3 regions of the Kineococcus auxinigenes genome follow, and region 2 is predicted to be linked to each of the others. Evidence: predicted binding sites of a transcription regulator. Region 2 holds the regulator's gene; each other region holds the start of a gene.
What was found. Region 2 encodes HrcA, which represses chaperone genes, less so after heat shock. Its sites were predicted from a motif close to GNTNGCACTCGGNNNNNCCGAGTGCNANC; they were not measured.
Positions count from the first base shown of each region.

Region 1 (10,295 bases), on a different contig from region 2:
CCGCACAGCTCGTCGACGTCCGCCAGCGTCGCCCCCGGCGACGTCGTGACCGGCCGGGTCACCATGCCCGACTCCGAGCGCTTGACGATGTCGACCTGGTTGGCCTGCTCGTCGGCGGACAGGTTGCGGTGCAGCACGCCCAGGCCGCCCTGGCGGGCCATCGCGATCGCCATCCGGGACTCGGTGACGGTGTCCATCGCCGAGCTGAGCAGCGGCACGCGCAGCGTGATCCGCTTCGACACCCGGCTGGAGGTGTCCGCCTCGGAGGGGACGACGTCCGACTCGCCGGGCAGCAGCAGGACGTCGTCGTAGGTCAGCCCGACGAACCCGAAGGGGTCGTGACCGGGTTCGTGGGGAGCGGAGAGGGGGGCCGGGGCACCAGCGGGGGTGTGCGCGCTCACCCCCACGATGCTACGGCTCCCTCAGCCCTGCTCCGACGGCTGCGCGGGCACCTGGGCGGAGTCCTCGGCCGGGTCCGCGGGCGACGGCTCGGGCGGCGGCAGGGGCGACGGCGACGGCACCGGCTCGGTCACCGGCTCCACCTCGGGCGACGGCACCGGCTCGGGCACCGGCTCCACCTCGGACGCCGGCGCCGGCGAGGCGACGGGCGACGAGGGCGGGACGGGCGGCACGAGACCGACGGGGTCGGTGGGGTCGGCAGCACCCGCGTCCCGGCCCCCGTCGGCCGCACCCTCGTCGGCCGCGGTCTGCTCCGGGTCGCCCGTCGGCTCCCCCGCGGTGGTGTCCGGGGAGGACGGCGCGGCCGGGCCGGACGGCGCGTCCGTGCCCACGGGCTCGGTGGGCGTCCCGCCGCCGGGCTCCCCGGTCGGCACCGGCTCACCCGGGTCCGACGGCTGCACGGGCGTGTCCGTGGGCACGGCCGGGTCGCTCGGGGACGACGGACCGGCTGCCGGGCCCCCGGGCGCGGTGGGAACGCCCGGGGAGCCCCCGGACGACCCGCCCGTCGAGGGTGCCGGGGCGCTGGGCGCCGGTGTGCCCGGGCTCGTCGAGGGGCGCGGGGCGGTGGTGCCGCCGGGAGCCTGCGTCCCCCCCTGCGCGGGGGTCGTCGGGGTCGCGGGCGTCGTCGGGCTCGCGGGCGTCGTCGGGATCGCGGGCGTCGTCGGGGTCGCGGGGGTGCTCGGGGTCGCCGACGGCGTCGAGCCGGCCGGGGGCGCCATCGGCGCCACCCAGCGCGGGGAGGCCTCCACCGAGGGGGTCGAGGCGTCGACGAGGCCGGGGAGCGTGCGGGGGTCCGGGGACGTGGTCGGCACCGGGGCGGCCACGCCCTCCTGAGCGGCGGCCTGCCGGCGCAGCTCCTCCAGCTCCTCCAGGGTGCCCCGCACCGTGCGCACCAGCGGCGATTCGCCCTGGGCGGCGCTCAGGCTCGCCAGGACGCGGTCGACGCGCTCGACCGCCTCCTCGTGCTCGCCGGAGGACGCGGCGGCGCGGGCCTGTTCCAGCTGCTCCTCCACGCGCTGCTCGACCGTGCCCCCGAACACCTCCCAGACCCTGTCGGGCCACCACGCGGGCCCGCTGGCGAAGGCCGGGCTGGACACCTCGCCGGCGGACCCGGGGGCCGTGCCGCCGCTCGTCGCGGCCGCCGCGGCGGTGCCGCCCAGCAGGGCCAGGACAGCGCAGGCGGCGGCGGTGCCGCGCCCCAGGCGCTCCAGGGTCCGCCGTCGCGCCAGCAGCACGCGCGGCGCCGGGACCGCCGGGGAGGCACCTCCCGCTCCCCCGCCCGCTCGTCCCGCGGGCACCGGCAGCTCCAGCGGGCGCGCGCCCGCGGTCAGCGGGTCGGCGTGCAGGGCGTAGGCGTCCAGCAGCCGCGCGACGGTGTCGTCCAGGTCTGCGCCGGTGGCGCGGTGGGAACCCAGGCGGTCCAGCAGCGCGTCCGTGGCGAGCAGGGCCGGGACGGTCGGCAGCTCCTCGGGGCCGCCCCGCAGGTGCCCGCGGCCCTCGCCGCTCACGACGTCACCCGCAGCGAGCCGTCGGCGAGCGCGGTCTTGCGCAGCTTCTGCACCGCCCGGTGCTGGGCCACGCGCACCGCACCGGCCGTCATGTCCAGGGCGCGACCGGTCTCCTCCGCGGACATCCCCGCCCCCACGCGCAGCGTGAGGATCTCGCGCAGCTTGGGCGGCAGGGTGTCCAGCAGGCGACCGACGGTCTCGGCGTCGAACGCGTCCAGGGCCAGCTGCTCGGGGCCCGGCCCGGCGGCGGCCGAGTCCGGGACCTCGTCGGTGGGCACGGGAGCCCGGTACGCGGCCCGCTGCGCGTCGGCGACCTTGTTGGCCGCGATGCGGTACACGAACGCCTCGAACGGGCGCCCGGTGTCCTTGTAGCGGGGCAGTGCCGTCAGCACGGCGATGCAGACCTCCTGTGCCGCGTCCTCGGCGGCGTGATCAGCCCCGGGCATGCGCCCGAGCCTGGCCCGGCAGTAGCGGTGGACGAGGCGGCGAACCGCTGCCAGGAGGTCGGCGACGGCGCCCTGCTCCCCCGACAGGGCGCGCGCCGCCAGTTCCTGGAGCCCCCCGGCATCCACCCTGCTCATCGCCGCGGGAGCCCCGGCCGTTACACCACCGCCGTCGGCGCGCACCCCGGGGCCGCGCACCCCCGGGTCGTCGCCGTCGAGGACCGCGGGGCCCGTGCGCACCTCCACGGGGTCGGGGGCGACGGCGGCCGCGGGGACAGCCCCGGGACCGGCGCGCCGTGCGGCGTCCGTCCCGGCCGGTCCGCCGGCCTCCTCGCCCCCAGGGCCCACGTGCCTACCGTACGAGACCCCAGCGGAATCCCACAGCCACCGCCTGCGCGCGGTCCGCGGCCTCGAGCTTGCGGAACAGCCGGCGGGCGTGCGTCTTGACGGTGTCCTCCGACAGGAACAGCTCCCGGCCGATCTCGGCGTTGCTGCGGCCGCGGCTCATGCCGACCAGGACCTGGCCCTCGCGCTCGGTCAGCACCGGCGCGCGGCCGGACAGCACCGTGCGGGTGCGGCCACCGCCGCGGCGGCGCGAGACGTCCTGCAGCGCCTGCAGCACCGCGGTGGCCAGCTCCTCGCGGGAGACGTCCTTGACGACGTAGCCGCGAGCGCCGGAGGCCACGGCCCGGGCGACCCCGTCGCCGTCCTCGGCCATCGTGGCCATGAGGACGTTCGCCTCCGGGTGGCGGGCGAGCAGGCGGCGGGCCGCCTCCACGCCCCCGATGCCGGGCATGCGCACGTCCATGATGACGAGAGAGGGCCGCTCGACGGGCCAGCGCGTCAGCGCCTCCTCACCGGAGGCGGCACCCACGACGCGAGTCACACCCGGGACCGCGGCGACCATGCGCCGCATCGCCTCCCGGGCCAGCGGGAGGTCATCGCAGACCAGGACCGTAGCCACCACTTGCCTCTTCCCTGTACGGGTGGGACGGGCCCTTCCGTGGACCCGTGGGACCCGCGTCGAGCGAGCCTCGGGAAAGGCATCGGCACACGGCCGCGCGGACCTGAGGACCCGCGCGCGCAGGCCCGCACGGGGGCGGGACCCCGGGTCCCGGCTGCGCGGTCCTCAGGCGTGCACTGCGCGCACGCACCGGCGCACGGCGTCGGCCAGCGAGGTGGCGCGCTCGCACCCGGGCACCTCCGCCGGCCAGCCCGGCCCGCTGAGCACCACCAGCGGCGCCGGCCGCACGGCCAGCAGCGCACCGAGGGCGGCGACGTCGGCGGGCCCGCGCACCCGCTGGGCGTGCAGGAGGACCGCGGGGGGGCGCGTGCGCCGCACCGCCGCGGCGAGCACCCGCACCGGCACGCCGTCGCCGACGGAGCGGGCCCCCGCGCCCGCCTCGGCCAGCGCGGCGGCCGCGGCCAGCAGCAGGGGCCCGCGCGGGGCCGGGTCGGCACCGGCGAGCACGACGGCGCGCTCACCGGCGCGCGTGGGCAGCACGGCCAGGGCCCGGGCCACGGCCTCGTGCAGCGCGGCGTCGTCGGTGGCGAGCGCCGGGCCCAGGACGGCGTCCCAGGCGGACGCGGCGCCGCGGTTGCGGACCTCCTCGGCGAAGCGGTCCGCCAGGCTCTGCACCGCCCAGTCCTGCAGCTCCCCGCGGTTGCGCGGGGTCCCGGCGGCCTCGTCGTCGGCGCCCTCGTCGAGGTCGTCGTCGAGGGCGTCCTCCTCGCCGGCGGGGCCCGCGAGGCGCCCGGCGCCCGGCGCGCCCGCCCGGTCCCGGACGGCCCCGGGGGAACCCTCGCGCGCCGCCGGCAGGCCGGCGAGGGGGTCCGGCGCGGCGCTGCCGGCCGCGTCCTCGGGTCCGGCGATGGCGGCGGCGTCGGTGACGGCGGCCTCGATGACGGCCGCGGGGATGGTGGAGACGCTGGCGAGGGCGAAGCCGCCGTCGGCCACGGCGGTGGTCGCGGCGATGGCGGCGGCCTCGGCGGGTGCGACGCCCTCGAGGGTGAGCCGGCGCATGACGACGAGGCGGGCCAGGTCGGTGGAGGAGTAGCGGCGGTGGGCACCGGCGGTGTGCTCGGAGGGCCCGAGCCCGTAGCGGCGGTCCCACGTGCGCAGCGTCGCGGGGGCGACCCCGAGCCGGCGCGCGACGGCGGCGACGGTGAGGGTCATGCGCGGGGCCGGCGGTGCGGTGGACCCCTGGGGCGACGAGGACACCCCCGGATCCTCCCGCGAGCGCGCCGGTGCCGCCACTCACCCGGCGGGACGCCGCGAGGCCGTGCACCTCCTCGGCGGGAAAGTTGTTCAACGTTGTTCACCGCAGGTCAGGGCGCGTGCGGCCGCCACCCCGGAAGTTGTTCACAGGGATGTTCACCGGTTGTGCACAGTGCAGTCACCCGCTGGCGCACCGGGGCGGGCCGATGTGTCGCAGGTCACTTGCACTACTTCTGAACAACTCTTCACCAGGGCCTTGAACAACTTCTGACGCGGTTGTAGCGTCCTACCTCGTCAGCAAGATCCACCGCCCCGCGGTGGCCCCCGCACCCTCCCCCTAGGAGCGCACCATGGCCGAGATCTCCCGCCTCCCCGGACCCGTCGCCGACATCTGGGAGTGGCAGCTCATCGGCTCCTGCCGGGACGCCGACCCGGACCTGTTCTTCCACCCCGAGGGCGAGCGCGGCCCCGCCCGCCGCAACCGCGACGCGGCGGCGCAGGCCGTCTGCGGCGGCTGCCCCGTCATCGAGGAGTGCCGCAAGCACGCCCTGAAGGTGCGCGAGCCCTACGGCGTGTGGGGCGGCCTGACCGAGGACGACCGCGAGGCCATCTACGCCACCGAGCGCCGCCGCAGCCTGCGCATCGCCAGCTGACCCCGGCCGGCGGGCGGGGGCCCGCCGGCGTCGGACGGCGCACCCGCGCACGGTGTGGTGCGGTGCGCGGCGCGCCACGACGACCAGCACGAGCACGACGAGGAACCGCTCCCCGCGGCACCGGCGGGGACGCGAAGAGGCCCGGCCCCCTGGGGGACCGGGCCTCTCGTCGTGCGGAGGGGTCAGTGGCCGTGACCGTGACCGGCGGCCGCCGGCTCCTCCTCCTTCTTGTCCACCACCAGGGTGTCGGTGGTCAGGACCATCGAGGCGATCGACGCGGCGTTGACCAGCGCCGAGCGGGTCACCTTCACCGGGTCGATGACACCGGCGGCCAGCAGGTCCACGTACTCGCCGGTGGCGGCGTTCAGGCCGTGGCCCACCTGCAGGTCGCGGACCTTCTCGACCACGACGTAGCCCTCGTGACCGGCGTTCTCGGCGATCCAGCGCAGCGGCTCGGTGGCGGCGCGGTGCACCAGCTTCACACCGGTGGCCTCGTCGCCCTCCAGGCCCAGCCCGCCCTCGAGGACCTTCACCGCGTGGGTCAGGGCGCTGCCGCCGCCGGCGACGATGCCCTCCTCGATCGCGGCGCGCGTCGCGGAGACGGCGTCCTCGATGCGGTGCTTCTTCTCCTTGAGCTCCACCTCGGTGTGCGCGCCGACCTTGATGACGACCACGCCGCCGGCCAGCTTCGCGAGGCGCTCCTGGAGCTTCTCGCGGTCCCAGTCGGAGTCGGTGCGCTCGATCTCGGCCTTGATCTGCGCCACGCGGCCCGCGACCTCGTCAGACGCGCCGGCGCCCTCGACGATCGTGGTGTCGTCCTTGGTGACGACGATGCGGCGGGCGGTGCCCAGCACGTCCAGGTCGACCTGGTCGAGCTTGAGGCCGACCTCCTCGGCGACGACCTGGCCGCCGGTGAGGGTGGCGATGTCGCCCAGGATGGCCTTGCGGCGGTCGCCGAAGCCGGGGGCCTTCACCGCGACGGCGTTGAAGGTGCCGCGGATCTTGTTGACCACCAAGGTGGACAGGGCCTCGCCGTCGACGTCCTCGGCGATGATCAGCAGCGGCTTGGAGGTCTTCAGGACCTTCTCCAGCAGCGGCAGCAGCTCGGTGACCGTGGAGATCTTGCCCTGGTGCACGAGGACGTACGCGTCCTCCAGCACCGCCTCCTGGCGCTCGGCGTCGGTCACGAAGTAGGGCGAGATGTAGCCCTTGTCGAACTGCATGCCCTCGGTGAAGTCCAGCTCCAGCGCGGTCGTGGAGGACTCCTCGACCGTGATGACGCCGTCCTTGCCGACCTTGTCGAAGGCGTCGGCGAGCAGGTCGCCGACGGCCGGGTCCTGCGCGGAGATCGTGGCGACGTGGGCGATGTCGCCCTTGCCGTCGACGTCGCGGGCGAGCTTGAGCAGCTCGTCGCCCACGGCCTCGACGGCCGCGTCGATGCCGCGCTTGAGGGCGGAGGGGGCCGCGCCGGCCGCCACGTTGCGCAGGCCCTCGTGGACCATCGCCTGCGCCAGGACGGTCGCGGTGGTGGTGCCGTCACCGGCGACGTCGTTCGTCTTGGTGGCGACCTCCTTGGCGAGCTGCGCGCCGAGGTTCTCGTACGGGTCCTCGAGCTCGACCTCGCGGGCGATGGTGACGCCGTCGTTCGTGATCGTCGGCGCACCCCACTTCTTGTCGATGACGACGTTGCGGCCGCGGGGCCCCAGGGTCACCTTGACGGCGTTGGCGAGGGCGTCCACGCCGCGCTCCAGGGAGCGGCGGGCGTCCTCGTTGAACGAGAGCTGCTTGGCCATGTGCGTGTTCCTTCCAGATCTTTGGCGGCAACGGCGAACGCCCCGGGCGCCCGGTGTCGACGGGCGCCCGGGGCGTCAGGACCTGCTGCTGCTTACTTGGCGACCTTGGCGAGGACGTCGCGCGCCGAGAGGATCAGCAGCTCGTCGCCGCCGTACTTCACCTCGGTGCCGCCGTACTTGGAGTAGATGACCTTGTCGCCGACGGAGACGTCGACCGGGACGCGGTTGCCGTTGTCGTCGACGCGACCCGGACCCACGGCCAGGACCTCGCCCTCCTGGGGCTTCTCCTTGGCGGTGTCCGGGATGACCAGACCGGAAGCGGTCGTCTGCTCCGCGTCGAGCGGCTTGACGACGATGCGGTCCTCGAGCGGAGTGATGGAGACCGACACTGAGCGGCCCTCCCCTTCTGCGTACTCGGTACGGATCTGGCGTACTGGTGGGTCGGCTGCGAGGGTGGTGCCCGCCCGTCGTCGCGGGTGCCGGGCGGCACCGTCTCGCGTGCTGGCACTCCCTTCGGGGGAGTGCCACCGACGCTGCGTCAGAAGTTAGCACTCCCACTGCCCGAGTGCCAGGGACGGCCCCCGTCCGTGCGACCGGGCGAGGAGGGTGCTGGCACAGTCGGGCGGGTGGACCCCGCCGACGTCGCCGCGCTGACCTCCCCCGACGGGCGCGCGCTGCTGGACCTGATCGCCGCCGCCGGGCCGGCCGACCCGCTGGTGCTGGGGCAGCGGCTGCGCCGCGAGGGGCACGAGCCCGCGCTGGTGGCCCTGGCCATGACGCAGGCGCGGCTGCGCGAGCGCGCCGCCGCCAAGCTCGGCCCCCGGGCGCACGGGCTGCTGCTCACCGCCGCCGGGGTGGAGCAGGCCACCCGCGCCGTCGTGGCCGCCGAGCACGCCCGCCGCTTCGCCGGCGCCGGGGTGCGGCGGGTGGCCGACCTCGGCTGCGGCATCGGCGCCGACGCCCTCGCCCTGGCCGACGCGGGCCTGGCCGTGCTCGCCGTGGACGCCGACCCCGGCACCGCCGCGGTGGCCGCGGCCAACCTCGCCGGGCGCGCACAGGTCCGCTGCGCCGACGTCACGGCCGGGGTCGTCGACGAGCTGGGCCCGGGCGACGGCGCCTGGTTCGACCCGGCCCGGCGCACCGCCGGCGGACGGCGGCTGTTCGACCCCGAGGCCACCTCCCCGCCGCTGTCCTTCGTGCTGGCCACCGCCGCGCGGGTGCCGGCCACCGGCGCCAAGCTCGCCCCCGGACTGCCGCACGAGCTGGTGCCCGCCGGCGCGGAGGCGCGCTGGACGTCCGTGGACGGCGACGTGGTGGAGGCGGCGCTGTGGTGCGGGCCCCTGGCCCGGCCGGGCGTGGCGCGCAGCGCCCTGGTGCTGCGCGGCGGCGAGCGCTTCGAGCTGGACGACGCCGACAACCCCGTCCCCGACGTCGGCGCCGTCGGCACCCACCTGCACGAGCCCGACGGCGCCGTCGTCCGCGCCGGCCTGGTCGGCGCGGTCGCGCGGCTGCTCGGCGGGCGCCTGGTGGACGACACCATCGCCTACGTCACCACCGACGCCCCGGCGAGCACGCCGTTCGCGCGCTCCTACGCGGTGCTCGACGTGCTGCCCTTCGGGCTGAAGCCGCTGCGCCGGTACCTGCGCGAGCGCGACGTCGGCCCGCTGACGGTGAAGAAGCGCGGTACCGCCGTCGACCCGGACGTCCTGCGCCGCCAGCTCGCCCTGAAGGGCTCGGCCCCGGCCACGGTCGTGCTGACGCGCGTGGCCGGCAGGCAGTCCGTGCTCGTGGTGGAACCGGTGGGCTGAGGGTTCACACCCGCGTGCGCATCACCAGGGCGTCGACCCCGCCGGGCTGGTAGTACCGCGCCCGGCGGGCGATCTGCTCGAAGCCCTCGCTGCGGTACAGCGCCTGCGCGGGCTCGTTGTCGGCGCGCACCTCCAGCAGCACGTGCGTGGCGCCGCCGGCGCGCGCCGCCGCCAGCAGCTCGCGCAGCAGCGCCCGGCCCAGGCCCCGGCCCTGCGCGCCGCGCGCCACGCCGATCGTCTGCACGTCGGCGTCGGCGCCGGAGACCACGAGCCCGGCGTAGCCGATCACCTCCTCGCCCTCCAGGGCGACGAGGTAGGTGCGGCCCGGGGCCGCCAGCTCGCCCCAGAACGTCTCCACCGACCAGGCGGTGGGCCCGAACAGGTCGGCCTCCAGGCGCTGCACGTCCGCCACGTGCCACCAGCGCATCGGCGCCCGCACCACCCCCGGGGTGAGCACGGCCGTCACAGGAGCACGTACCCCAGCCACGCCAGCGCGAAGCCGACGACGCCGATGATCGTCTCCATCACGGTCCAGGTGCGCAGCGTCGTGGGCACGTCCATGCCGAGGAAGCGCCCCACCAGCCAGAAGCCGGAGTCGTTGACGTGGCTCAGAGCGGTCGCGCCGGCGGCGATGGCGATGACGACGAAGCACAGGTCCAGCGACGACAGGCCCGCGTTCTGCACGGCCGGGGCGATGAGGCCGGCCGTCGTGGTCAGCGCCACGGTGGCCGAGCCCTGCGCGACGCGCAGGCCCAGCGAGATGATGAACGCGGCCAGGATCACCGACAGGCCGGCGGCCTCGAGGGTGTCCGCCAGGGCACCGCCGATGCCGCTGGTGCGCAGCACGTAGCCGAACATGCCGCCGGCGCCGGTGATGAGGATGATCGCGCAGACCGGGCCGAGGGCGCCGTTGGCGAGGTCCTCCACGGCGCCCCTGCTGAACCGGCCGCGTCCCAGGACGACCATCGCCACCAGGACGGCGATGAGCAGCGCGATCGGCGTCTGCCCGATCAGGCGCAGCGTCTGCACCCAGCCGGCGTCGCCGTCGAGGCTGCCCGCGGTGGCCAGCGTGTTCAGGCCGGTGTTGAGGAAGATCAGCACCAGCGGCAGCAGCAGGATGCCCAGCACGGTGCCGAACGAGGGCGGCGGGCCGGGCAGGCCCTCGTCCTCGCCGACGGCGGGCTCACCGGCGCGGCCGTCGCCGACCGCGCCCGCGGCGCTGCCGCTGCCGGCGCCGGTGGAGGAGTCGCGGTTGGTGCCGTGGTCGGTGCCGCCGGCGTTCACCGCGACGCGACCGGCCCACTCGGCCGGCAGCGGCACGTCGATCCGCTTGGCCGCCCACAGGCCGAACAGGTAGCTGGAGACGAACCAGGTGGGGATCGCCAGGACGAACCCGACGATGATGAGCAGGCC
Region 1 is NZ_JBKBCT010000070.1:7,873-18,167, forward strand. It holds gene guaB (IMP dehydrogenase) at 1-401, opposite strand, end outside; gene ACRYR9_RS16145 (hypothetical protein) at 423-1,967, opposite strand; gene shbA (RNA polymerase sigma factor ShbA) at 1,964-2,548, opposite strand; gene ACRYR9_RS16155 (response regulator transcription factor) at 2,763-3,374, opposite strand; gene ACRYR9_RS16160 (MerR family transcriptional regulator) at 3,540-4,586, opposite strand; gene ACRYR9_RS16165 (WhiB family transcriptional regulator) at 4,979-5,281, shown strand; gene groL (chaperonin GroEL) at 5,464-7,074, opposite strand; gene groES (co-chaperone GroES) at 7,167-7,463, opposite strand; gene ACRYR9_RS16180 (THUMP-like domain-containing protein) at 7,701-8,882, shown strand; gene rimI (ribosomal protein S18-alanine N-acetyltransferase) at 8,887-9,348, opposite strand; gene ACRYR9_RS16190 (GntP family permease) at 9,345-10,295, opposite strand, start outside.
Region 1: groES (co-chaperone GroES) is a predicted target of HrcA. The motif match lies at 7,619-7,647, and genes of this name have one in related genera.

Region 2 (10,295 bases):
CCGCGCCGTGGACGGTGTCCAGGCACCACTCGAAGTGGACCGAGGTGACCTGGCCGATCTCGCCGTCCTGGATCAGCCGGCGCGCCAGGGAGTTGCGGGGGGAGTAGCGGTAGTTGAACGTCACCACGAGCCGGGCGGTGGAGCGCTGCGCCGCCGCGACGATGTCCCGCAGGCCCTCGGCGTCGATGGTCAGGGGCTTCTCGCACACCACGTCCACCCCGGCGTCCAGGGCGGCGACCACGTAGGCGGCGTGCGTGACGTCCGGGCTGGTGACCACGACCGCGTCGACGTCGCCGGAGGCGAGCAGGTCGGCGAAACCCTCCGGGGTGCAGTGGCGCGGCGGCACGGTGACACCGCGGCCGGCCAGGTGCTCGTCGTAGTAGGACATGCGGACCTCGTTGGTGTCGACGAGGGCCACGACCTGCCCGACGTCGGCGTGGGTGCCGGTCAGGGCGTCGAGGTACATCTGCGAGCGGCCACCGGTGCCGACGACGGCGTACCGCCTGCGGTGCCGCGCGAGCTCGTCGCCGGTGCCGGCGGTGCTGGGTGCGGTGCTGGGCGCGGTGCCCGGTGAGGTGGTGGTCACTTCATCCCCGTCGTCGAGATCCCGTTGAGCAGGTAGCGCTGGCCGATGAAGAAGAACGCCACGACCGGCAGCAGGGAGACGACCGACATCGAGAACATCGGCCCCCAGTCGCTGGCGCCCTCGGCGGACATGAACTGCCGCAGGGCCAGCGGCACGGTGAACAGGTCCGAGTCGGTCAGGTAGAGCAACGGCCCGAAGAAGTCGTTCCAGCTGGAGATGAACGTGAAGATCGCCACCGTGGCCATGGCCGGCACGGTCAGCGGCATGATCACGCTGAGGTACGTGCGGTAGGGGCCGCATCCGTCGATCTTCGCGGCGTCCTGCAGCTCCATGGGCAGGGCGCGCATGAACTGCACCAGCAGGAAGACGTAGAACGCGTTCGTCGCCAGGAACGCCGGCACCGTGAGGGGCAGGTAGGTGTTGACCCACCCGAGCTTGGCGAAGATGACGTACTGCGGGATGAGCACCACGTGCGCCGGCAGCAGCATCGTGCCCAGCATGGCGGCGAACCAGAGCTTGCGTCCGCGGAACCGCAGGCGGGCGAAGGCGTACGCCGCCATCGAGCACGACAGCAGGTTCCCCGCGATGTTCAGCACGGCCAGGATGAGGGAGTTGACCAGGTACAGCTCGAAGGGGTGCTCCAGCGCGCTCCACCCGGCCGCGTAGTTGCCGACCTGCACGTCGGACGGGATCAGCCCGGAGTCGGCGAAGACCCGCGCGCTGGGTTTGAACGAGGCCGAGAGCATCCACAGCAGCGGGTAGAGCATGACGATGCCGACGCCCGCCAGCACGACGTGGCGCAGGAACCGGCTGCGGGCGCTGCCGGTCAGCTCCTCCTGGTACGTGTCCACGCCGCGCAGCCGGGAGGCGGCCGAGCGCGCGAAGGCGGAGGTGCGCCGGACCTGCGAGACGGGCGCCGCCGGGGACGTGGGGGGCGCGGCGGCCGTGCCGCCCACCCGGGTGGAGGTCTTCACGGGGGCTGCGGGCTCAGTCATCGTAGAACACCCAGTACTTGGAGACGAGGAAGTTGAGGGCGGTGAAGAACGCGATCACGACGAACATGACCCACGCCAGGGCGCTGGCGTAGCCCATGTCGAAGCGCTGGAAACCCTGCTGGTACAGGTACAGGTTGTAGAAGAGGGTGGACTCCGCCGGGCCCCCCGAGCCGCCCGAGAAGACGAAGCCCTGCGTGAACGTCTGCAGGGACCCGATGAGGCCGAGCACGAGGTTGAAGAAGATGACCGGGCTCAGCAGCGGAAGCGTGATCGACCGCAGCTGACGCCACCAGCCGGCCCCGTCGACGGACGCCGCCTCGTAGTACATGACGGGGATCTGCCGCAGCCCGGCGAGGAAGATGACCATGGACGCGCCGAAGCTCCACACGCTGAGGGTGACCAGCGTGAGCAGCGCCCAGTCCGGGTCGGTGACCCACCCGGGGCCGGCGATGCCGAAGAACCCCAGGAACCGGTTGACGATGCCGTCGTGGCCGAAGATGGAGCGCCACAGCATGACGATGGCGACGCTCGTGCCGATCAGGGACGGCAGGTAGAACACCGACCGGTAGAACTTCAGGCCCCGGACGCCCTTGTTGAGCAGCATCGCCACGGCGAGCGCGCTGACCAGCGAGACGGGGACGGAGACGAAGGTGTAGACCAACGTCACCCGCGTCGACGTGGCTACCTTGGGGTCCTCCGCCAGCCGGGAGAAGTTCTCGGTCCCGATCCAGTTCGGCGACTGCAGCAGGTTGTAGTCGGTGAAGGCCAGCCACAGCGACACCCCGAAGGGGATCACCGTGAACAGCAGGCCGACCAGCCAGGGGGCCAGGAACACGTAGGCGGCGCGCTCCTCGGCCGCCGCGGCACCGCCGCGTCGCTCGCGCGCCGGGCGCGTCGTGCCCCGGACCTGCAGGGCGCCGGGTGCGGTGCCGGTGGCCGTGGTGCTCACGAGGCGGCCCGCTCGAGGCTCGCACGCGCGTCGGCCACGAACTTCTCGCCGGCCTGCTGCGGCGTCATCCGGCCGAACTCGACCTCGGTGCCGATGCTCACCAGGTTGTCGGCGATCTCCCCGGCGCCGGCGGGTTCGAGGTGGTACGGCGGCAGGTCCTCCTCCTGCAACCGCACCAGGAAGTCCACGAAGGTCTTGCCGTCCTCCGGCAGCGTCTCGCCGACGGCGGCGGCGACCTGGGGGTTGACCGGCACGCCGAGCAGGGCCGAGCGCGCGGTGAAGGACGCCGGGTCGTTGGTGAGGTAGTCGATCAACGCCGCGGCCTCCGCCGGGTGCTTCGATGCGGCGGCCTGCGCCCACAGCAGCGTCGGGGTGACCTGGTAGCCGGGGGTGGGCGACTCGCCGGGGAAGCGGACGAGCTGGAGCACCCCGTCGAGCGTGGTGTTGTGGTCGGCGAACACGTTCGCGGGGATCGACTGCGAGGCGACCAGGCCCCTGCCGAGGGCGGAGTCCTCCACGGTCTGCCCCTGGTCGTCGAGCAGTCCCGCCGGGGGGTAGCCCCCGGCGGCGCGCAGGTCCACGGTCATCTGGAAGTAGTCGGCGAGGGTCCCGGCCGACATGCCGAGCTGCCCATCGGCGGTGTAGAGCTCCTCGCCGTGCTGGCCCGCCCACAGGGCCACGGTGGGCGTCCAGGGGATGTTGTACCCGGTGCCGTAGGTCGAGCCGCCGCTCGCCCGGGTGACGGCGGCGTTGAACTCGCGGAAGTCGTCCCAGGTCCAGGTGCGGTCGTCGGGCACGGTGAGCCCCAGCTCGTCCAGGACCCTGCGGTTGTAGACCAGGCCCGGCGTGGTGGTCCCGGTGGGGACGGCGTAGACCGTCCCGTCCAGCCGGGCGCCGTCCAGCGAGCTGTCCGGCAGGGCGTCCAGCCGCAGGACGTCGCCGTGCTCCCCGAGGTCCGCGAGGACGCCGCGCGAGGCGTACTCGCCGAGCCACCGGCCCACGAGGAACGTGACGTCCGGCGGGCTCCCGGCGGCGAACTTCGTGTTCAGCTTGTCCGGGTAGCTGGACACGTCCATCCACTCCAGCCGCACCCGGACACCGGGGTTCTGCTCGTGGTACGTCGCGAAGGCCGACTCGTACATCTGCGCCTGGCTCGCGCTGGCCCAGGCCATGACGGTCAGCTCGACCTCGCCGTCGTCGCCGCCGGTGGATGAACCGCTGCCGCCGAACCTCCCGCAGCCGGTCAGCGCGAGCGCACCCGCCCCGGCCGCCAGGGCCGCGCGCCGGGGGACCGGCCTCGAGCCGATCACGCGCTCAGCTCGCTCTGACCGACGCGGACCAGGGCGTCGGCCGCCTGTTCCGGCGTCATCCGGCCGAACTCGATCTCCGTGGCGACGGTGCTGATCTCGCTGGCCATGGCGGTCGCCCCGCGGGGGTAGACGTACGTGGGGGGCAGGTCCTCCTGCTGCAGCGCCAGCAGGAACTCGGTGGCGGCCAGGTCGTCGGGGGACATCTTCGCCTTGACGGCCTCGGTCACCTCGGGGTTCGGCGGGACCCCTCGGGTGGTCATCATCTCGGTGTAGGCGTCCGGGTCGTTGACGAGGAAGTCCAGCAGCGCCGCCGCCTCGGCGGGGTGCTCGGACTGCGCCGACACCGACCACAGCATCGAGCAGTCCACGGACATGCCGCGGCGCACGCCGGTCGTCTCCCCGGGCATGCGCAGCATGACCAGGTCCCCGCCGCAGGCGCGGTTGTAGGCCCCCAGGTTGTTCGTGGGGATGAACTGGGAGGCGACCTTGTCCTGCGCGAGGAAGGACTGCTCGGCGCCGCTGCCGGTGACGTCGACGTACCCGGCCGGCGGCAGGGCGCCGGAGGCCCGGAACCGGACGTTCATCGCGTACCAGGCCGCGATGCTGGCGGCGTCGGCGCCCAGACCGCCGTCGGCGGTGTAGAAGTCCTGACCCTGCTGACGGGTCCAGATGATGTTGCCGGTCTCCGCCTCCATGGAGTACCCCGAGCCGTAGACGGCGCGGCCTGTGTTCTCCGTGATGGCGCGGCTGATCTCCTCGTAGTCCTCCCAGCTCCAGGTGTCCCCGTCGGGCAGGGGCAGGCCGGCGTCCAGGACGTGCTGCTTGCGGAACACCACGCCCACGGTGTTCAGGCCGGCGGCGATGCCGTACACGGTGCCGTCGACCGTGCCCAGGCCCACGACGCGGTCGTCGACCGCGGACAGGTCCACACCGGCGGCGTTCAGGTCGGCCAGGGCGCCGCGACCGGCGTACTCGCGCAGCGCCCGGTTGGGCACGGCCATGACGTCGGGGGCGTCGCCGGCGGCCACGCGGGTGGCGAGCTTGTCCTGGTAGGGGCTGGAGTCCTGGTAGTCCGTGCGCACGGTGATGCCGGGGTTCTTCTCCATGAACGTGGCGACGGCCGCCTCGGTGGCCTCGGCGCGGCTCGCGTCGCCCCACCAGGAGAAGCTCAGCTCGACGCCGTCGCCGCCGCTGTCGCCGCCGCTGCTGCTGAAGCGGCCGCAGCCGGCGAGCGCAGCGGCGCCCAGGGCGCTCAGCCCGAAGGCGCGGCGGCCGAGGTGCCGACCGCCCTGCGGGGGCGTGGGGGTGCTGGTGCGGGGCGGTGTCGTCATCGACTTCCTGTCCCTTCGTGGTGCCGGGTCGGTGGTGTCCCCGCTCGGTCTCGGGCGGCGGCGGGGTCGTCGTCGACCGGGTCCGCGGGTCCTGGGGGTGCAGCGGTGGTGCGCCTGCCGAGAACCCCTCCGGCCCTCGTCGGCCGGGGAGCACCCGTCCATCGAAAGTAACCGGTTTCCGCCGCCGGGTCCAGTGTCGCCGGGAATCGGTTTCCGGGTGTCGGGCGCTCCGGAACGCTGCCGTCGTGCTCGCCCGGGGCGAGGTGCGGGCGCGGAGCGGTCCACGCCCTCAGCGACCAGGAATCGGTTTCCGGAGAGCGCGGGGATTCTCCCGGTCGGGAGCCCGCGACGGGCGGCGACCGGCGCCGGTGGGCTAGGTTCGCGGCGTGCGCCTGGGAGTGAACCTCGGTTACCTGACCGGCGGGAACGCGGCGGCGGCGGCCGCGGACACCCTGGCGCTCGTGCGCGCGGCGGAGGACGCCGGTTGCGACAGCGCGTGGGTCGCCGAGGCGTACGGGTCCGACGCCGTCAGCGTCCTGGGCTGGCTGGCGGCGCAGACCTCGCGCATCGCCCTGGGCTCAGCGGTGCTGCAGGTTCCCGCCCGCGCCCCCGCCGCCACCGCGATGGCCGCCGCCACCCTCGACGCGCTCTCCGGCGGCAGGTTCCGCCTCGGCCTGGGCGTCTCGGGCCCGCAGGTCTCCGAGGGCTGGTACGGGCAGCGGTTCGCCGCTCCGCTGGCGCGCACCCGCGAGCACGTCGCGGTCGTGCGCGAGGTCCTGTCGCGCCGGCCGGTGCGCTTCGCCGGCGAGCACGTGCACCTGCCGCTGCCGGACGGCCCGGGCGTGCCGCTGCACCTGATGCTGCCCGCACCCCGCCCGGACCTCCCCGTCTACCTGGCCGCCGTCGGCCCGCGCAACGTGGAGCTGGCCGGGGAGGTCGCCGACGGGTGGCTGCCGGTGTTCCTGTCCCCGGAGGCCGCGGCGGAGCAGTTCGCGCCCCTGGCCGCCGGCCGCGCCCGCCGCACCGCCCCGCCCGTGCAGGACTTCGACGTGTGCGCGTCCGTGCCCGTGCTGGTCACCGACGCCACGGGCGAGGCCCGCCGCCAGGCCGAGGCGCCGGTGCGCCGGCACGTCGCCCTGTACCTGGGGGGGATGGGCTCGCGCTCGCAGAACTTCTACGCGTCCCTCGCCCGCCGCCTGGGGTTCTCCGACGCCGTCGACGAGGTGCAGGAGCACTTCCTCGCCGGCCGGCACCGCGAGGCCGCCGCCGCGGTGCCGGCGGGTTTCCTGGAGGCGACCTGCCTGGTGGGGCCGGCGGCGAGCCTGCGCGCGCGCCTGGACGACTACGCGCGCGCCGGCGTCACCACCGTGGCCCTGGTGCCGCAGGCGCCCGCGCTCGCCGACCGGGTGGCGGCGGTGCGGGCGCTGGCGGCGTGAGGCCTCAGCGGACCAGGCGGAGGATCAGCGGGTAGCGGTACGGGCGGCCGGAGTTCGCCGCGACGGCCGCCAGGATCCCGAAGACGGTCGCCGCGAGGAGCACCGCGACCGGGACGATCAGCAGCGGGAGCGCCAGCCCGAAGGTCACGGTCACCAGGATGCCGATCACCAGGCCGAGCACCGCCTCGTAGATGAACAGCGAGATGCTCGCGTTGAGCGCCTCGGCGGCGTGCTCGCGCACGAAGCGGCTGCGGTCCTTGAAGACGAGGAAGACCACCAGGGGGGCGAGCACCGGCAGGCTGATCCAGACGAGCAGGGTGCCCACGTGTGCCAGCACGCTCCAGGTGCGCTCGTCCTGCACGGACACGGGCGGCTTCTCCTGCCAGTGCGGCGGCTGCCCCGGGCCCTGCTGGTGCGGCCACGGCTGACCGTGCTGCTGCGCGGCCTCCTGCTCCGGCTGCCAGTCCGGGCGCCAGCCGGGCCGCCAGCCGGGCTCCTGCTCCCCGCCGGCGCCGGGGGCGTGCGGGTCCTTCGTGAAGTCGGGCCGGGGTGGCTGGTGCGGATCGCTCACGGTGTCCTCCTGGGCGTCGCCGGGGTTCGGGTCCGCGTCGATCCTCCCGCGCGCTCGGGCCCGGTGTCGTCCTCCCGCGGGGTGGTCCCGGGTGCGACGGGGGGAGGAGGCCGGCGCCTCAGCGGTCCGCCGCGTCCGCGGTGACGAAGTCCACCAGCTCCTCCACCCGGCCGAGCAGCGCCGGCTCGAGGTCGGCGTAGGTGCGCACGGTGCCGAGGATCCGCTTCCAGCCGTGCGCGACGTCGGCCTGCGTGGCGTGCGGCCAGCCCAGCTCGGCGAGGATGCCGTGCTTCCAGGACTGACCGCGCGGCACGCTCGGCCACCGCTGCCAGCCCAGGCGCTGCGGGCGCACGGCCTGCCAGACGTCGATGAACGGGTGGCCCACGACGAGCACGTGCGGGCTCCTCGAGACCGCCGCGACGATGCGCGACTCCTTGCTGCCGGCGACCAGGTGGTCCACGAGCACCCCGATGCGCCGCCCCGGCCCCGGGGCGAAGGAGCGCACCGCCGCGTCCAGGTCGTCCACGCCGTCGAGCATCTCCACCACGACGCCCTCCACGCGCAGGTCGTCGCCCCACACCTTCTCCACCAGCTCCGCGTCGTGGCGGCCCTCGACGAGGATGCGCGAGGCGCGGGCGGTGCGGGCCGGGGCGCCGGCCACGGCCACCGAGCCGCTGGCGGTGCGGGTGGGTGCCGCCGGGGCGGCCGGACCCCTGGGGGCGACCAGCCGCACCGGCTGCCCGTCCACCCAGAAGCCCGGGCCCAGCGGGAACGTGCGGGTGCGGCCCCGCGCGTCCTCCAGGACCACGACGTGCACGCCGCCGCTCTTCTCCACGCGCACCACCGCACCGACCCAGCCGGTCTCCACGTCCTCCACGACGAGGCCGCGCACCGCGGGTTCCTCGCGGTGCACCGGCCGCTGCGGGTGCGGGTTCGCGGACAGCACGTCGCTGCCGTAGCGGTCGGTGGACGGGCGCCGGGGACTCACCCGCGGCACGCTAACCAGGGCCGCGCGCCGCGCGGTGGAGGCGCGCTGGCCTAGACTTGGCACTCGATCGCCGGGAGTGCCAGGAACGGTGCCGGGTGGGCACGGGAGCAGGGGGTGGGGTGTGAGCGACGACCGCAGGCTCGCGGTGCTGCGCGCCATCGTGGAGGACTACGTCTCGACCCACGAGCCCGTGGGGTCCCGGGCCCTCGTCGAGCGCCACCGCCTCGGCGTGTCCCCGGCCACCATCCGCAACGACATGGCGGTGCTGGAGGAGGAGGGGTACATCGCCCAGCCGCACACCAGCGCCGGGCGCATCCCCACCGACAAGGGCTACCGCCTGTTCGTGGACCGCCTCGCCAACCTCAAGCCCATGTCGCCGGCCGAGCGCCGCGCCATCCAGGCCTTCCTCGACGGCGCCGTGGACCTCGACGACGTCGTGGACCGCACCGTGCGGCTGCTGGCGCAGATCACCCGCCAGGCCGCCGTCGTGCAGTACCCCTCGCTCTCGCGCGCCGCGGTGCGGCACGTGGAGGTGGTGCCCGTCGGGGGCCGCAGCGCGCTGCTGGTGCTCATCACCGACACCGGCCGCGTCGAGCAGCGCGTCGTCGACGTGCGCTCGGCCACCGACGTCGAGTCGCTGCCGGGCACCCTCGCGGCGCTGCGCGACCGCGTCAACGCCGCCGTGGCCGGCAAGCGGCTCAAGCAGGCGCGCGAGGAGCTCACCGCCGTCGTGCAGACCAGCCCGCCCGGTGAGATGGCGGTGACCGCCGAGGTCGTCGCCGCGCTGGGCGACTGCCTCAGCGCCGGGCTGGAGGAGCGCGTCGTCATCGCCGGCACCGCCAACCTGGTGCGCTCCGGCGCCCACGACCTGTCCACCTCCCTCGGCAGCGTGCTGGAGGCGCTGGAGGAGCACGTCGTGCTGCTGCGGCTGGTGCAGGAGATGACCGAGGAGGGCGGCGGCGACCGCGGCGGCCTGGCCGTGCGCATCGGGGCGGAGAACCTCCACCTCGGCCTGCCCGAGACGTCCGTGGTCACCAGCGGCTACGGCGAGGGCGAGGTGCTGGCGCGCCTGGGCGTGCTGGGCCCCACCCGCATGGACTACCCGACCACGATGGCGGCGGTGCGGGCGGTCTCCCGCTACGTCTCGCGCATCCTGTCCCAGTGACCCACCCGACCACCCCCCGACGGGAGACCTGAGCACCTCGTGAGCGACTACTACGACGTCCTCGGCGTCAGCAGGGACGCCTCGGCGGAGGACATCAAGCGCGCCTACCGCAAGCTGGCGCGCAAGCTCCACCCCGACGTCACCTCCGACCCGGACGCCGGGGACAGGTTCAAGGAGGTGTCCCAGGCCTACGAGACGCTGTCCAACCCCGACAAGCGCGCGCAGTACGACCGCGGCGGCGCGCCCGGCGGGCCCGGCGGCGGCTTCGGGCAGGGCTTCGGCTTCTCCGACATCATGGACGCCTTCTTCGGCCAGGGCGGTGCCGGCGGCGGCGGGCGCGGTCCGGTCAGCCGCACCCAGCGCGGCCAGGACGCCCTGATCCGCGTCGACGTCGACCTCGCCGAGGCCGCCTTCGGCGGCGAGCGGCAGATCCAGGTCGACACCGCCGTGCTGTGCCCCACCTGCAAGGGCACCTGCTGCCAGCCGGGCACCGAGCCCGCCACCTGCGACATCTGCCACGGGCAGGGCTCGGTGCAGCGCGTGGTGCGCTCCCTGCTGGGCCAGGTCATGACGAGCCAGCCGTGCCCGACGTGCCACGGCTTCGGCACCGTCCTGCCCTCCCCGTGCCTGGAGTGCACCGGGGAGGGGCGGGTGCGCGCCCGTCGGCCGCTGAACATCCGCATCCCCGCCGGCGTGGACACCGGCACCCGCATCCAGCTCGCCGCCCAGGGCGAGGTGGGCACCGCCGGCGGCCCGCCCGGCGACCTCTACGTGGAGATCCACGAGCGCCCGCACCCGGTCTTCACCCGTCGCGGCGACGACCTGCTCTGCACGTTGGAGGTGCCCATGACGGCCGCCGCCCTGGGCGCCTCCATCCCGCTGGAGACCCTCGACGGCACCGAGGAGGTCGACGTGCGCCCCGGCGCGCAGGGCGGGGAGGTCGTCACCCTGAAGCAGAAGGGCG
Region 2 is NZ_JBKBCT010000019.1:873-11,167, reverse strand. It holds gene ACRYR9_RS07805 (Gfo/Idh/MocA family protein) at 1-586, opposite strand, end outside; gene ACRYR9_RS07800 (carbohydrate ABC transporter permease) at 583-1,581, opposite strand; gene ACRYR9_RS07795 (carbohydrate ABC transporter permease) at 1,574-2,530, opposite strand; gene ACRYR9_RS07790 (ABC transporter substrate-binding protein) at 2,527-3,840, opposite strand; gene ACRYR9_RS07785 (ABC transporter substrate-binding protein) at 3,837-5,171, opposite strand; gene ACRYR9_RS07780 (LLM class F420-dependent oxidoreductase) at 5,558-6,607, shown strand; gene ACRYR9_RS07775 (DUF4870 domain-containing protein) at 6,612-7,178, opposite strand; gene ACRYR9_RS07770 (DUF3097 domain-containing protein) at 7,297-8,166, opposite strand; gene hrcA (heat-inducible transcriptional repressor HrcA) at 8,288-9,331, shown strand; gene dnaJ (molecular chaperone DnaJ) at 9,371-10,295, shown strand, end outside.

Region 3 (10,295 bases), on a different contig from region 2:
CACGTGGAGCGCCAGGACGTGATCACCTCGACCGGCAAGGTCGTGGAGGTCACGGCCCTGGACGGCACCTTCCGGCTCAACTCCGACGGGGAGGTCAGCGACCCGCAGCGGTTCGAGCGCTTCGAGATGCACGCCGACGTGTGGCGGGCCGTCTGCCCCTGAGGGTCACCGCTCGCTGGGTGAACTGTCGCTGAGGGTTCACCTGGTGTTCCATGGCGCCATGCAGACGCGACGACTCCCGCTGGCGACCGGTGTCGTGCTCTGCGCGCTCACCTCCTTGACCCTCAGCGCTGCCCACCTGCTCAACCACGCCACGGTGAACCACCGGCTGCTCGACGCAGACCTCGAGAACAACGTCCCGACGTGGTGGTCCGGTGTCCAGTTCGCCGCCGCGGCGCTCGCCGCGCTCTGGGCCGTGGGTGCCGTCGCCGGGCGCCGACGGGTCGCCTGGCTCGGCGTCGCCGCGTTGTGCACCGCCCTCAGCCTCGACGAGGTCGCCTCGCTGCACGAGCACGCCGGTCGCCGCCTCGGTGCGGAGACCACCCTGTCGCTGACCCAGCCGCTCGCGGCGCTCGCCGTCGCCGTCGGCCTGCTGGTCGTCGCCCGCCTGACCGGCGGGGCCGCGGGCCGTGTCCTCGTGCTCACCACTGCCGTCCTGCTGACCTCGCAGACGTGCGCGAGCGTGGCTGGGCTCTTCGCCACCGGGAGGACGACCTTCCTGCTGGAGGCCGCAGAGGACCTCACCGAGAGCCTCACCGGCTGCGGGCTCCTGCTGGCGGGACTGCTCGCCGCCGGTCGGCGCGTCGATGTGCGCCCCACCGCGCTGCGCGTGGAACTGCTCGAGTGGTGGGGGGCGCCGGGGGGAGGGGACGGGCGGAACCCGCGCCCCGCTCACCGGCGTGAGTCGCGCGTGCCCGCGTCCAGCAGCTCCAGGTAGCCCCTGACCGCGGCGGCCAGGGCGTCGGCCCACCCGACCGGCGAGCCCGGTGCCCAGCGGTGCGCGTCGTGCTCGGCGCTCGTGCGGCGCACCGCGGCCAGGCTCGCCGTCAGCTCCGCCTCCAGCCGCCGGGCCAGCTCGTCCGGCGAGGGGGCCGGCGGGCGCAGGTCCTCTGCCGCGCCCTCGCCCACGGCCCGCAGCACGTCCTCGTCCGTCCCGTCGGCGGCGCTCCACAGCCGCACCGGGCGGGTGACCGCGTGGTTCCACACCGGCTGCCCGGCGGCGCGGAACACCAGGTGCACCGGGCGCCGGGTCAAGCCCGAGGCGGCCAGCCACTGCCCCGCGCCCGGCGGCACGGTGCCCCACGCGCAGTCCTCGGCGCTCTCGGCGCAGACCAGCGCCACGCTCACGCCGCCGTCGTCGGGGACCTCCTCCACCGGCGGGCCCAGCAGCGGGCCCCACAGCCACGCCTCCACCACCCGCAGCCGCACGATCCCCGCCGGCTGCGCCGCCACGTGCGCGCAGCGCTGCGCCACCTGCTCCGCCGTCCGCACGGCCGTCGCCCGCTTCACCGCGCCAGTGTCGGGCACGCACCCGCACCCGCTGGTTGCGGCCCCCGCCGCGGCGGGGCCTAAGGTGCCCCGGTGGACGCGACCGAGCTCAGGGCCCTGCAGAAGCCGTTGAAGGACAAGTACCGCGAGGACCCCGGCTCCGCGGCCGTGCCCGCCCGGGCCGTGGCGGTCCTGGACGGGCAGTCCATCGGGGTCTCCGTGGACGGCTTCGCCGGCACCACCCGCGCCGGGCTGCACCCCGCCGCCGGCGGCGACGGCACCGAGGCGTGCTCGGCGGACATGCTCTGCGAGGCCGTCGCGGCCTGCGCCGGGGTGACGCTGCGCAGCGTCGCCACCGCCATGGGCGTGCAGCTGCGCGGCGCCAGCGTCACCGCCGAGGCCACCTGGGACGCCCGCGGCACCCTCGGCGTGGACCGCTCCGTCCCCGTCGGCATCACCGACGTCACCGTCACCTTCGACTTCACCTCCGACGCCGACGAGGAGACCGAGGCGAAGATGGTCTCCCTGGCGGAGCGGTACTGCGTCATCGCCCAGACGCTGCGCACGCCGCCGACCCTCACCGTCCGGCGCGCCTGAGCGGCGGGCCCCGCCGCCGGGGCCCGCCGCTCGCGCCCTCAGTCGCCCGAGGAGGCGCTGAAGACGAAGGTCGTGCTCGTCGCGAACACCGCGCCCGGGCGCAGGACCGCCTCGCCGAGCCCGCCCCCGGTGAACGCCGGCCGGTTCACCGCGTCCGGCAGCAGCTGCGTCTCCAGGCACAGCGCGTCGCCCTGGCGCACCGGACGGCCCTCGACCGTGCGCCAGGCGCCGTCGAGGAAGTTGCCGGTGTACAGCTGCAGGCCCGGCGCGTCGGTGCGCACCCGCAGGCGCCGGCCGCTGCGCGGGCCGCTCAGCTCGGCGACGGTGCGCTCCCCGGTGCCGGCGTCGTCCAGCACGAGGCAGTGGTCGTAGCCGCTGGCGCGCAGCAGCTGCTCGTCGGCGTCGCGCAGCCGCTCGCCCAGCCGGGTGGGGGTGCGGAAGTCGAACGGCGTGCCGGTGACGTCGCGCAGCTCCCCGGTGGGGATGAGGTCCTCCCCGACGGGGACGTACCGGGAGGCGTGCAGCCGCAGGACGTGCTCCTCCACCGTGCCGGGCCCGTCGAGGGTGAAGTACGCGTGGTTGGTGAGGTTCACCGGCGTCGGCGCGGTGGTGGTGGCGCGGTGCTCCAGCCGCAGCCGCACCCCGTCGGCGTCCTCGGCCAGGGTGTACGTCACCTGCGCGGTCAGCTCGCCGGGGAAGCCCATGTCGCCGTCCGGGCTGCGCAGCGTCAGCCGCACCGCGGGGCCCTCGCCGCCGCTGACCTCCTCGGCGTCCCACACCCGCTGGTCGAAGCCCTCCGCGCCGCCGTGCAGCGCGTTGGGGCCGTCGTTGACCGGCACCCGGTGCTCGACCCCGTCGACGCTGAAGCGCCCGCCGCCCAGGCGGTTGGCGACCCGGCCCACGACCGCGCCCGGGTAGCCCTCGGCGGCCTCGTAGGAGGCCACGTCCGGCAGGGCCACCACGACGTCGCCCAGCGCCCCGGCGGCGTCGGGCACCCGCACCCGGTGCAGCGCCGCGCCGCGGGTGAGGACCTCGGCGCTCGCCCCGGAGGGCAGGCGCAGCTCCCAGCGCTCCACGGGCTCCCCGCGGCGGGTGCGCCCGAAGGGCGTGCGGCTGACGGTTGCGGTGGGTGCGTCCATGGGGCGCATCGTGCCGTGTCCGGCGGGCGCGGCTGCGCCCAGGGGGCGCGGCCCGGGGCGCGGCTCAGGAGTCGCGGCTCAGGGGTCCAGGCGCCAGTCGACGCCGTCGCCGCCGGCCTCGCGCAGCAGGGCGTCCACGCGGCTGAAGGGCCGCGAGCCGAAGAAGCCGCGCGAGGCGGACAGCGGGCTGGGGTGCACGCCCGCCACGACGGGCACGTCGCCCAGCAGCGGCTGCACCGACTGCGCGTCGCGGCCCCACAGCAGCGCCACCAGCGGGCCGCCGCGCGCGGCCAGCGCGGTCACCGCCGCGTCGGTCACGGCCTGCCAGCCCAGGCGCCGGTGCGAGCCGGCGTCGCGGGCGCGCACGGTCAGCGCCCGGTTCAGCAGCAGCACGCCCGAGCGCGTCCAGGCCGTCAGGTCGCCGTGCTCGGGCGGCTGCACGCCGGTGTCCTCGCGCAGCTCCCGGTAGACGTTGACCAGGCTGCGCGGCAGCGGCCGCACGTGCGGCTCGACGGCGAACGCCAGCCCGATCGGGTGACCGGGCGTGGGGTAGGGGTCCTGCCCGACCAGCAGCACCCGCACGTCCTCGAACGGCTGGCGGAAGGCGCGCAGCACGTGCTCGGGGCGCGGCAGCCAGGGGCCGGGCTCGGCGGCCAGGCGCTGCGACAGCTCCGACAGGTGCGGGCGCACCGGGGCCAGGGCGCGCGCCCAGCCCGCTTCCAGGTCGTCGATGCCCAGGCCCGCCGGGTCGGGCAGCGGCTCGGTCCGCGGGGTCTGCTGGGGCACGCCGGGACGCTAGCGCGCCCCGCCCCGCCCCGCGCGCCGCGACCGGCGGGTGTCGGAGGGGCCTCCTAGAGTGGGCGGCGTCGTCAGGAAGGGGCGGGTCGTGGACGGGTCGCAGGTGCAGGTCGGCGCGACGGCGCGCGAGGAGGGCGCCGGGCAGCCCGGGGCCGGCAGCGGGCTCAGCCGCCGCGACGCCGAGCTCCTGGCCTTCGAGCGGCAGTGGTGGAAGTACGCCGGGGCCAAGGAGCAGGCGGTGCGCGAGCTGTTCGACCTGACGCCCACGCGCTACTACCAGGTGCTCAACGCCCTCATCGACACCCCCGAGGCGCTGGAGCACGACCCCATGCTCGTCAAGCGGCTGCGCCGGATGCGCTCCAGCCGCCAGCGCGCCCGCTCGGCGCGCCGCCTGGGCGTGCAGCCCTGAGCCGCCGGGAGCAGCAGCGCCCGCGCCAGCTGGCCGCCCGCCGGGGCGCGCACCGCACCCGCCGCGGGCCGGCGGGGGTGCTGCTGGTGGTGCTGGCCTGGTCGGTGCTGGTGCTGCTCGTGGTGGCCGGGGCGGTGCTCGCGGTGCGCCGCCTCGCCGACGGGCTGCTCGGCGGCGTGACCGGGCTGCTGTGAGCCGTCCCGCGGCTCCCGCGGATCCGCCCGGGTGAACCCTGCCCCAACGGCCCCTCCCCGCACTAACCTGGGCAGCGGTCGATCAGTTCGATGAGCACGTCCTCCCCGGGGCCGGCACGTCGGGCGTCGCCCACGGCCTCACCGCCGCGGGCAGCGTGAGACCCGCCCCCGGGCGATGCCGGGGACGTCCCGCTCGCTGCACCACCCAGGAGAACGCAATGGCTCAGGGCACCGTGAAGTGGTTCAACGCCGAGAAGGGGTACGGCTTCATCACCGTGGACGACGGCGGCGCCGACGTCTTCGTGCACTACTCGTCGATCTCCGCCGACGGCTACCGCTCCCTCGAGGAGGGGCAGCGCGTCGAGTTCGAGGTCGGGCAGGGCCAGAAGGGCCCGCAGGCCGAGAACGTCCGCGGCCTCTGAGCCGTCCGGCGCCGGCGGTCCGCCCCGCGGGGCGGGCCACCGGCGCTCAGGCGGCGGGTGCCGGCACCGCGGACACCTCGAACTCCAGCAGGACGGTCTCGGACAGGAGCACCCCGCCGGTCTCCAGGGGTGCGTTCCAGACCACGCCCCAGTCGCGGCGGTCGATCCTCGTCGACCCCTCGAAGCCCACCCGCGTGGTGCCGAAGTGGTCCTTGGCGGCGCCGGTGTGCTCGAAGTCGATGGCGACGGGGCGGGTCCTGCCCTTGATGGTCAGGTCCCCGGTGACGCGGTAGTCGCTGCCGCCCAGCGGCTGCACGTGCGTGGAGCGGAAGCCGATGCGCGGGTGCGCGGGGGCGTCGAAGAAGTCGTTGGTGCGCAGGTGCTCGTCGCGGTGCGGCTCGCGGGTGTCGATGCTCGCCACCTCGATCAGGACCTGCGCGCTCGAGGCCTCCGGCCGGGCGAAGTCCAGGTGGGCGCGGCCCTCGAAGCGGGTGAACTGCCCCCGCACCTTGGTGACCATGGCGTGCCGGGCGACGAAGCCGATGCGGCTGTGGGTGGGGTCCAGCAGGTACTCGCCCGACAGGTCGTCGGTGCGGCGCGTCTTCAGCGCCTGGATCCGCAGCGGCAGCTCGGACACGTCTCTCCTCACGCGGGGGCCGGCCCTCGGGGTGGGCCGGAGCGGTCCTTCGACGGTCCCACCGGTTCGCTCGGGACACCAGACGCCGTCCGGGTGAGCGTGCACCGGCGCGGCGCAGAGGTCCGGAGAGCGCCGGGGGGTTTGCACTCGGAGGGGGAGAGTGCCAACATTGGCGCTGGCACTCTCGAGTCGAGAGTGACAGCACCAGCAGCACCTCGACCCGGGAGCGAAAGCTCCGGGCCGGACCGGTGAGGCCGGTCGCGCGGGGGACGTGACCCCGTCGCCGCCGGTCGTCCGTCGCGGGCACCGCTCCGGCCACCCACCGCCCGTCTTCTGGGAGGAACACCAGGCATGAGCAAGATCATCGCCTTCGACGAAGAGGCCCGTCGCGGTCTCGAGCGCGGGATGAACCAGCTCGCCGACGCTGTCAAGGTGACGCTCGGCCCCAAGGGCCGCAACGTCGTCCTGGAGAAGAAGTGGGGCGCCCCCACGATCACCAACGACGGTGTGAGCATCGCCAAGGAGATCGAGCTCGAGGACCCGTACGAGAAGATCGGGGCCGAGCTGGTCAAGGAGGTCGCGAAGAAGACGGACGACGTCGCCGGTGACGGCACGACGACCGCGACCGTCCTGGCCCAGGCGCTCGTGCGCGAGGGCCTGCGCAACGTGGCCGCGGGTGCGAACCCGATGGGCCTCAAGCGCGGCATCGAGAAGGCCGTCGAGGCCGTGACCGAGCAGCTCGTGGCCGCCGCCAAGGAGGTCACCACCAAGGAGCAGATCGCCGCGACCGCCGGCATCTCCGCCGGTGACGCCTCCATCGGCGAGCTCATCGCCGAGGCCCTCGACAAGGTGGGCAAGGAAGGCGTCATCACCGTCGAGGAGAGCAACACCTTCGGCCTGGAGCTCGAGCTCACCGAGGGCATGCGCTTCGACAAGGGCTACATCTCGCCCTACTTCGTCACCGACGCGGAGCGTCAGGAGACGGAGCTCGAGGACCCGTACATCCTCATCCTGAACTCCAAGATCTCCACGGTGAAGGACCTGCTCCCGCTGCTGGAGAAGGTCATGCAGTCCGGCAAGCCGCTGGTGATCGTGGCCGAGGACGTCGAGGGCGAGGCCCTGGCGACCCTGGTCGTCAACAAGATCCGCGGCACCTTCAAGTCCGTGGCCGTCAAGGCCCCCGGCTTCGGCGACCGCCGCAAGGCCATGCTCGGCGACATCGCCATCCTCACCGGTGGCCAGGTCATCTCCGAGGAGGTCGGCCTCAAGCTCGACACCGCGGACCTCGACCTGCTGGGCCGCGCCCGCAAGGTCGTCGTCACCAAGGACGAGACCACGATCGTCGAGGGTGCCGGCGACGCCGACGCCATCGCCGGCCGCGTGGGCCAGATCCGCGCCGAGATCGAGCGCAGCGACTCCGACTACGACCGCGAGAAGCTCCAGGAGCGCCTCGCCAAGCTGGCCGGCGGCGTGGCCGTCATCAAGGCCGGCGCGGCGACCGAGGTCGAGCTCAAGGAGCGCAAGCACCGCATCGAGGACGCCGTTCGCAACGCGAAGGCGGCCGTCGAGGAGGGCATCGTCGCCGGTGGTGGCGTGGCCCTCATCCAGGCCGGCGTGCTGGCCTTCGACAAGCTCGACCTCGTCGGGGACGAGGCGACCGGCGCGAACATCGTCAAGGTCGCCATCCAGGCCCCGCTGAAGCAGATCGCCATCAACGCCGGCCTCGAGGGCGGCGTCGTGGCGGAGAAGGTCAGCAACCTGCCCACCGGTCACGGCCTCAACGCCGCCACCGGCGAGTACGTGGACCTGCTCGAGGCCGGCATCAACGACCCGGTCAAGGTGACGCGCTCCGCGCTGCAGAACGCCGCCTCCATCGCGGGCCTGTTCCTGACCACCGAGGCCGTCATCGCCGACAAGCCGGAGAAGGCGGCCCCGGCCGCTGCCGGCGGCGACGGCGGCATGGGCGGCATGGACTTCTGAGTCCCGCCGCACCACCAGCACCACCCGCGAGGGCGGTCCTCCACCAGGGGGGCCGCCCTCGCGGCGTTGCCGCCCGGCCCCCGTGTGCATCGATTACCGTGCGCGGGTGAGCACCGCGACGACGTCGTCCACCGGCACCGGCGAACCCGGCCTGAACTGGGCGAGGAACCACCGCTACACCGCCGCCCGCCTGCACCGGCCCCGCAGCGTCGAGGAGCTGCAGGAGCTCGTCGTGCGCACCGGGCGGCTGCGCGCACTGGGCACCCGGCACTGCTTCAACGACGTCGCCGACTCCCCGGGCGACCTGGTCACCCTCCAGGCGCTGCCCACCGAGGTGCACGTCGACGCCGCCGCGGGCAGCGTGCGCGTCAGCGCGGGCACCAGCTACGGCGTGCTCGCGCAGCGCCTGCACGACGCCGGGTGGGCCCTGCGCACCATGGCCTCGCTGCCGCACATCAGCGTCGGCGGTGCCGTCGCCACCGCCACGCACGGCTCCGGCGACCGCACGCAGAACCTCGCCGCCGACGTGCGGGCGCTGGAACTCGTCGGCGCCGACGGCGAGCGGCGCCGCACCGAGCGCGGGGACGCGGAGTTCGCCGGCAGCGTCGTGGCCCTCGGCGCCCTCGGCGTCGTCACCGCGCTGGAACTGGACGTCGTGCCCACCTACGAGGTGCGCCAGGACGTCTACTCCGGGTTGTCCTTCGACGCGTTCACGCGCAACTTCGACGCCGTCACCTCCGCCGCGCACAGCGTCAGCGTCTACACCACCTGGGTCGGCGAGGACACCGCGCAGGTGTGGCTGAAGACGCGCCTGGCCGACTCCGCGGACGCCCCGGCGGAGCTGTTCGGCGCGCACCGGGCGAACGAGCCGCTGCACCCGCTGCCGGAGGTGGACGTGCTCAACGCCACCGAGCAGCTCGGCGTGCCCGGGCCCTGGCACGAGCGGCTGCCGCACTTCCGGTTCAGCTTCCAGCCCAGCAACGGCGAGGAGCTGCAGGCGGAGTACCTCGTGGAGCGCGCCCACGTCCTCACCGCCGTCGCGGAGCTGCGCCGCCTGGGCCCGTCGATCGCCCCGCTGCTGCACATGTGCGAGGTGCGCACCGTCGCCGCCGACGACCTGTGGCTGTCCTCGTCGTACCAGCGCGACGCGGTGGCGTTCCACTTCACCTTCAAGCAGCGCCAGCCGGAGGTGCTGGCGGCACTGGAGAGCGTCGAGGACGCCCTGCTGCCGCTGGGCGCCCGCCCGCACTGGGGCAAGCTGTTCACCGCGGGCGCGGCGACCCTGGCGGGGCTGTACCCGCGCTTCGCCGACGCCCGTGCGCTGGTGGCCCGCCACGACCCGGCGGGGAAGTTCGCCAACGCCTTCACCGACCGGATCGGCCTGACCGGCTGAGCGTTCACCCCTGCCCGGGAGCGTCAGTCTCGACGCTGGAACACGCGGAGGACGCCGAGGACGCGGCGCAGCACGCCTTGCGGGCGTGGACCCTCTCGAACGTCCACCTGCAGCACCGGGGTGGACGGGGTGACCGGCTCGGAGGTTCGTCCCCGAGGGTTCGCCACGGGTGCGTCCACCTGTGCCGGCGGGGTGGTGAGCTCCACCAGTGGGCTCGCCGGCTCTGCCGACAGCGTCGGCGGCGGTCCGTCCAGACCGTGCGCAGGGGCAGTCGGCTGAGGAGGGTGCCACCGGTTCCGGCTCGTGGACGGGCTGGTGCCTGTGGCCGCCGGCAGGTCCTCCCGGCGGATCCACGCGCCACCGTCCAAGCCACGTGGCAGCCCTCTGGTCCCCGCCGGGACCCACGTGCGCTTTCCCCCCAGAACCTCGTCGAGGAACGTCCGTGCGCTGAGCCGCATCGGGCGCTCGCACCAGCCGCCGCCGTCCGGGCGGTACCACGATCTGGCGGTCAGCCGGCCGTCGTCCTTGCGCACCAGGACGTTGCCGTGGACGTACAGACGAGCGCTGCGCCGGGCCTCTGACCGGGCCAGACGCACCTCCTGCGGACTCGGCAGGTCTGGTTCCTCCCACGGCAGCACCGGCATCGTGCAGTACCGGTCGCCCTCGGGTGCCACCGACAGGCGGACGGCCCGGTGCTCACGCACGGCCTCGTGCACGGTGCGCCCAGAGGCGACGTCGGTGAAGAACCACACGACTTCCGCCCCCAGGGCCTCCCGTGCTGCAGTGCGCGCGGGAACGTCGGTGGGCCAGCGTTGCACCTCCAGGGCGAAGCGGGCGCTGGGCAGGTAGACGTCGGCGTGCGTGGCGGAGTCCTCCAAGTGCGCCTCGTACCCGAGGTCCTCGCACACCCTGCGCAGCCGCTCTTGCAGCCAGCGGTGCTCCACGGACATCGGGCCACCGCCACCGACGCTCGTGCGCACTGCACCAGTCGGTGCGTCACCTGGTTCGAGGACCGCCCTAGCCCCTGCCCTCACGTGACCGCAGTCCTGCCCGCCCCGAGCGCACCTGAGGAAGCGCAACCCGCTGGAGCGACGCACGCTCTCCAGGCGGACCCCGCACCCCACGTGGAAGCACTGGAGAGGTGGGCGCGGAACGGACCTCATCAGCGCCCAGTCGTCGTCGTTCCAGACGCACAGCACCGTCGACGGTTCCCCGACGAGCCGGGCGTACTGCTTCCG
Region 3 is NZ_JBKBCT010000016.1:34,255-44,549, reverse strand. It holds gene ACRYR9_RS07230 (diacylglycerol/lipid kinase family protein) at 1-162, shown strand, start outside; gene ACRYR9_RS07225 (hypothetical protein) at 221-937, shown strand; gene ACRYR9_RS07220 (DUF7711 family protein) at 892-1,509, opposite strand; gene ACRYR9_RS07215 (OsmC family protein) at 1,582-2,085, shown strand; gene ACRYR9_RS07210 (aldose epimerase family protein) at 2,124-3,224, opposite strand; gene ACRYR9_RS07205 (uracil-DNA glycosylase) at 3,303-4,010, opposite strand; gene ACRYR9_RS07200 (DUF3263 domain-containing protein) at 4,126-4,431, shown strand; gene ACRYR9_RS07195 (cold-shock protein) at 4,844-5,047, shown strand; gene ACRYR9_RS07190 (YceI family protein) at 5,094-5,684, opposite strand; gene groL (chaperonin GroEL) at 6,036-7,664, shown strand; gene ACRYR9_RS07180 (D-arabinono-1,4-lactone oxidase) at 7,771-9,057, shown strand; gene ACRYR9_RS07175 (hypothetical protein) at 9,081-10,037, opposite strand.
Region 3: groL (chaperonin GroEL) is a predicted target of HrcA. The motif match lies at 5,824-5,852, and genes of this name have one in related genera.